2 linked regions of the Alicyclobacillus sp. SO9 genome follow. The protein of the gene in region 1 interacts with the protein of each later gene in a pairwise test. Links are inferred from orthologs where the notes say so. Each region holds a gene or a part of one and is shown in the gene's direction. Other genes may lie near its edges. The genes, in order: def and GI364_RS10910.

Region 1 (3,106 bases):
CAAGCAGGAGGAAACACCTTATTATGATGCTCGGGAAATCGCTTCGATGCGGGCAAAGAGGGAGCAGGCTGTGGTTGTGTTTGGCTCAGCAACACCGTCACTTGAGACGATGTACAAGGCAGAACAGGGTCAGGCCAGAATCCTGACACTCCCCTCGAGAATTAATGATCAGCCGCTGCCGCCGGTGGAGGTTGTGGATATGCGCGAAGAACTTCGCAGCGGCAATCGTTCGATTTTCAGCAACTCGTTGCAGGAAGGTGTCGAACAAGCTGTACGTCACGGTCAGCAAGCGGTTCTGTTTCTGAACCGGCGCGGGTTTGCTTCGTTTGTTTTATGCCGGGAATGCGGCGAAGTCATGCAGTGCCCGCGCTGCGATATATCACTGACCTTACACGGACGACCGGGACAACATTATCTAGAGTGCCATTACTGCCAGTTTCACACACCGATGTCGTCGGTGTGTCCTCACTGCGGTGAATCTGCTTTACGTCCGTTTGGAATTGGAACACAGCAAGTCGAACAGCATTTGAACGATTTATGGCCGGATTTTCGTGTGCTCCGCATGGATGTGGATACGACTCGCAAGAAGGGTGCCCATAAGCGGGCTGTCGAGCAGTTTTATGAAGGAGGGGCGGATATCCTGCTCGGAACGCAGATGATTGCGAAGGGTCTTGACTTTCCGAACGTGACCTTCGTCGGTGTCATTGCTGCGGACACTCTCCTAGCAATCCCGGACTACAGGGCTTCAGAGCGCACGTTCAGCTTGTTGACACAAGTGGCCGGCCGGGCCGGAAGAGCAGACTTGCCGGGACGCATTGTGGTTCAAACCTATCGACCCTCTCACTACGCCATCACGGCAGCTGCACGTCATGACTACCGCGAGTTTTATGAGCTGGAACGTCAACTGCGAGAGAATTTCTGGTATCCTCCTTTTTGCGAAATGACGGTGTTCAAAGCTGTTCACAATGAAGAGAACATAGCGAAAGGTGCGGCGAGGCGGTTCGAGCGTGAACTGAAAAGACGTCTGCAGGACGAGACTGTAACTGTGCTGCCGGCTGCTCCGGAGCGAATTGCGCGCATTGAAGATAAATTCCGGTTTCAAGTTGTGGTAAAGTATTCACAGTGGCACCGCGTTGCGCAGGGTATCACAGCGGCTTATCGCGTTGTGGACGAGAAAATGAGAAAACTCAAGGGCATTTGTGTCCTTGATGTCAACGCGGGTAGAATTTAATCCATACACTTATTTGGAGAGGTATATAGAAAAGGAGTTATCCAAATGGCAATTCGAATTATCCGTACGGGCAATGATCCAGTGTTAAGGGACAAAGCAAAACCTGTCCCGAAAATTAACAAAGCAATTGAAAAGCTGTTGGACGATATGGCACAGACCATGTATGATGCTGACGGAATTGGTCTGGCTGCAAACCAAATTGGAATTGCGAAACAGATTGTCGTAGCAGATGTGGGAGATGGGTTGTTCGAACTCATTAACCCTGAAATTATAGAACGCTCTGAGGAGACCGACGCAGCCCATGAGGCTTGCCTGTCTCTTCCGGGGTTGCGGGGAGTTGTTACTCGGCCAAGCAGAATTCGTTTCCGTTATACAGACCGCAACGGAAACGAGAAAGAACTGGAAGCTGGAGAGTTGTTTGCTCGCTGCATCCAACACGAGATTGATCACCTTCATGGGATTCTCTTCACAGACTATCTGAAACCAAATGAAGTGGAACGCGTTCAAGAGAAGGAGTCTCAAGGACGATGAAGCAAGCTCCACGCGTAGTGTTTATGGGAACACCGGATTTTTCGGTACCAATTTTGCGCTCCTTGGCTGAGCATTCCTATGACATCAGAGCTGTTATTACACAACCTGACAAGCCGGTGGGACGCAAACGGACTTTGACACCGCCGCCGGTCAAGTCTGAAGCGCAGCGCCTTGGCTTGACTGTGCTGCAGCCAAAAAAGGTACGAGATGAGGCGTCCTTAGACGCGATTGCAAAGTTGGATCCGGATGTGATTGTGACCGCCGCCTATGGACAGATACTTCCGCAAAAGCTCCTGGAGATTCCGAAAGCAGGCTGTATCAATGTGCACGCTTCTCTGTTACCGAGGTGGCGGGGGGCTGCACCGATTCACCGGGCCCTGCAAAACGGAGACAGGAAAACCGGGATTACACTCATGGAAATGGTACTTGAATTGGATGCCGGCCCGATTCTTAGCACGCGTGAGCTGTCTATTACCGCAGAAGACAATGTGGGGACACTACATGACAAACTTGCCCATTTAGGCGCAGAACTGCTCATTGCTACCTTGCCTGAGTATGTGGCTGGCCATATTACACCGCAGCCTCAGCCCACAGACGGCATTACGTATGCGAACCGGATTTTGTCAGACGACGAGGAAGTCGACTTCACGAACTCATCCGAAGCAGTCCACAACCACGTGAGAGCATTGTCGCCATGGCCTGGGGCACGTACGAGCTGGAACGGAGTGCGGCTGAAACTATGGCAAACAAGACAGATGTCCGCAGATTCGTTTACCGGTACAAATCACATCGGCGAGGGTATTGTTCCAGAATCTCTTACCCCGGGTACAGTCTTTGCCAGTGCTCAAGGCAGCGTGCTTGTACAATGCCGAGACAAACCTGTGCAACTGGTTCAAGTGCAGCCTGCAGGTAAGAAGGCAATGGCTGCTGAGGACTGGTTCAGAGGGATTCAGACGGATAGGACCATGCTGGGTGAAAACGGATGAAGATAACAACACGGCGGTGTGCCTACAGTGTTTTGTACGAAGTTGCAGTGAAAGACGCCTATGTCAATCTGGCCTTGCAACAAGCTTTGCGCACATCGGCTCTTGATGAACGAGATAAGGCTTTGTGTTCTGAAATTGTCTACGGCACTGTAAAACGTCAGCGTACCCTGGATGTTCTCATTGGGCAGGTCTGTAATCGGGCTGTCACTGACTTGGAAGCAAGTGTTTTGACTATATTGAGAATGTCAGTGTACCAATTGGCATTTTTGGACAAGGTGCCTGTATATGCAGTGTTAAATGAAGCGGTGGAATTAGCGAAACAAGAACAACGCCGTGCCGCAGGCTTCGTGAATGGTGT
Region 2 (3,266 bases), 150 kb from region 1 along the record:
GTTCGATTTACTCGCTTGTACACGATGAATCGCCAAGACAAACAGAAGCACGGATAAGCCGTAGTATCTACACCATAAGGGCAACGACCCAGTAAAGGAGCAAGAAACGGCATCCACCCCTTGAGAGGTAGTACGAAGGAATGTGAGGGCATAGACCCAGTGTGACATGGGAGGGTAAACCGCAAGGGAACGTGTGGACATCCAAATGTGCGAACATAATTATGTTCCATGTATTGGTAAAATAGCACCAATCTCTGTTCCTGCTACGGACTACCCGTTTGAAAATTGGCACATCTAGCATTCTGGTAATCTCTCTCAAATTGTCAAGGTACGTAATCGTGAGAATAAGAGAGTAAATAGGAGAAAACATTAATTTATAGTGGGAGGTATCCTAATGGATTTTACAGGAAAGACTATCGGTTTTGCGATGACGGGATCACATTGTACGTATGCGGAAGTGGTCCCGGAAATAGAGAGGTTGGTCAGTCTGGGTGCTGATGTTGTGCCAATTTTCTCCAGCACCGTCATGAGCGTGTCGACTCGTTTTGGCGAGGCAGGAGAATGGGCTGATAAAGTTGAAAAAATTACAGACAAGACCGCCATCTGCACGATTCCGGAAGCCGAGCCGCTTGGACCGTCAAAGCAACTGGACGCCCTCATCATAGCGCCGTGTACCGGCAGTTCCTTGAGTCGCCTGGCGAATGCCCAAACCGACTCTGCTGTTTTGATGGCGGCGAAAGCAACCATGAGAAACAACCGCCCGGTCATTTTGGCCATTTCTACAAATGACGCGTTGGGTCTCAACTCTTATAACCTGGCAAAGCTGCTTAATATGAAAAATATTTTCTTTGTTCCGTTTGGCCAGGATTCACCTCATGTTAAAATGAACTCATTAGTCTCACTCATGCGTCTGATTCCAGACGCGTGTGAAGCGGCCATGACGGGACAGCAACTTCAGCCTCTATTGATTGAACGGTGGCGTGAAGAGCGCAAATAGTTGCATATGAAGTGCTCTGAGTAGTCTTCATAAAGTCGTTCGCACACTGCTTCAAGTCGTGCTGTTGATAAGTTGCGGAGTTCTGATTCGTTGCGGTTGCTTTGCTTTGCACAGCCTTTCAATTAGTTGTTTTGGTTTACGTGCAGGTAAGGGAGCTAGACTTCCTTGTTAAATAAATTGCGGTCAAAGAGACGCCGTGGGAAAAGGAGATGAAGGATTTTTGAAAAAGAAGCAGGAGTATACTGTTGCCGTATTAGGAGCGACGGGAGCGGTCGGCAGAGCAATGATCCAAACACTGGAACGGCGTGATTTTCCCGTTGGTAAACTTGTTTTGCTGGCGTCTCCGAGATCGGCGGGTGAAACAATTACTTTTTGCGGTGAGGAACTAACCGTTGAAGCAGCAGGCGAGACGTCCTTTCAGGGTGTCGACATTGCCTTGTTTAGCGCCGGGGCAACAGCGAGCAAGGAGTTTGCACCGATAGCTGTCAACAGCGGCGCAGTTGTGATTGATAACAGCAGCGCTTTTCGGATGGACGCAGAAGTACCGCTGGTTGTCCCAGAGGCCAATTCTCAGGAGGCTTTTCACCACAATGGCATTATTGCCAACCCCAACTGTTCCACAATCCAACTGATGGTTGCTGTCAAGCCGTTATTAGACTTGGGACTCGAACGAATCGCTGTGTCGACGTATCAAGCTGTAAGCGGGATGGGACAAAAGGGGATATCCGGCCTCGAAGACGAGTTGGCAGGAATGAAGGAGACAACGGCTTTTCCGGTAGCATCGTTGCCATATCACTACCCCATGGCTGGCAATGTTCTCGCACAATGTGATGTGTTTTTGGACAATGGCTATACCAAAGAGGAAATGAAACTTGTCAACGAGTCACGCAAAATACTTTCTCTTCCAAATCTTGAAGTTGTGCCGACGGCTGTCCGAGTACCTGTGGTCTACGGTCATGCGGAAAGCGTGGAACTCCGGTTTAAAGACGCGGTGACGGCAGCGAGTGTACGGGAACGGCTTCAGGATGCTCCTGGAGTTGTGGTGGCGGACAATCCTGGTGAGGGTGTGTTTCCTCATCCCAAGATGGCACAAGGGAGCACAGATACCTACGTGGGCCGGATACGCCAATCACTTGGAGACGACAAGACGGTTCTGATGTTCGTAGTGGCTGACAACCTGTTAAAGGGAGCTGCCTGGAATGCGGTGCAGATTGCAGAGTTACTAGCAGGTCTTCCTTTTACTTCTAGAGCATAAAGGAGAGACATCATGAACATTGTTGTACAGAAATTTGGCGGTACTTCACTGGCTACTCCACAAACGCGAACGGCCGCCTTGGAACATGTCGAAGACGCTGTTCAGAATAACAAGCAAGTCGTAGTTGTCGTATCAGCTATGGGAAGAAAAGGTGATCCCTATGCGACCGATTCCCTCCTCGGTGTACTGGATGAGTCGTTAGGGACATCGCCGCGCGACAGAGATATGCTGATGGCTTGCGGTGAATCCATTTCGGCTGTGGTATTTGCGGGTATGCTGCGGTCCAAAGGTCATGAAGTCACAGTACTGAGCGGGCCTCAGGCTGGTATTATTACGAACAATGACTACGGTAATGCACGAATCCTAGAGATTCGTACAGCACGTATTCTTGATGCCGTAAAAGAGGGCCAAATCGTTGTGGTAACCGGCTTTCAGGGAATGACGCCGGATGGAGATACCACCACTCTGGGGCGCGGCGGCAGCGATACTTCAGCTACGGCTTTGGGCGTGGCTTTGGACGCAGAATATGTGGACATTTTTACAGATGTAGACGGGATTATGACAGCAGATCCTCGGATTGTGAACGAAGCGCAGAAAATTAAACGAATGACCTATACAGAAATCTGCAATCTCGCGTATCAAGGGGCAAAAGTCATCCATCCGCGGGCTGTAGAAATCGCTATGCAGAAAAACATTCCAGTGCGTGTTCGGAGTACGCGATCGAAGGATTTGGGGACACTCGTCACCAGCGGCTTTGAAGCGCTTGAACACAATGTACTTTCAGACCGACAGGTGACCGGTGTGGCTCATACAGCTCCTGTCACGCAGATTCAACTGCGTCAAGAAGGCATTGGCCAAGTGGACGTCTTCTCGCCCTTAGCGGCTCATGGAGTCAGCCTGGACGTGATTTTGGTGTCACCTGACTTAATCATGTTTACGGTTGGCCAAGCAGAAACTGAGGAAGCAGAAAAGGTACTCTCCAGTATGAATTTGAGTCCCGTGATTGTCAGGGAC

The links.
Region 2: the proteins of def (region 1) and GI364_RS10910 interact in binary tests that used the Escherichia coli proteins (3 or more experiments, as listed by UniProt). The link is inferred for Alicyclobacillus sp. SO9 from one-to-one orthologs.

The regions. Positions count from the first base shown.
Region 1 is NZ_CP066339.1:2,261,550-2,264,655, forward strand. What follows is about bases 242-3,019. They hold def (peptide deformylase), read left to right. Parts: upstream 242-1,276; coding sequence 1,277-1,762; downstream 1,763-3,019. Other genes in these bases: priA (primosomal protein N'), read left to right, coding at 242-1,231; fmt (methionyl-tRNA formyltransferase), read left to right, coding at 1,759-2,748; rsmB (16S rRNA (cytosine(967)-C(5))-methyltransferase RsmB), read left to right, coding at 2,745-3,019. In the rest of the region: more of priA, read left to right, coding at 1-241; more of rsmB, read left to right, coding at 3,020-3,106. UniProt on the Escherichia coli protein: Removes the formyl group from the N-terminal Met of newly synthesized proteins. Requires at least a dipeptide for an efficient rate of reaction. N-terminal L-methionine is a prerequisite for activity but the enzyme has broad specificity at other positions.
Region 2 is NZ_CP066339.1:2,407,494-2,410,759, forward strand. The notes cover bases 297-3,234. They hold GI364_RS10910 (aspartate-semialdehyde dehydrogenase), read left to right. Parts: upstream 297-1,217; coding sequence 1,218-2,252; downstream 2,253-3,234. Other genes in these bases: GI364_RS10905 (dipicolinate synthase subunit B), read left to right, coding at 395-997; dapG (aspartate kinase), read left to right, coding at 2,265-3,234. In the rest of the region: more of dapG, read left to right, coding at 3,235-3,266.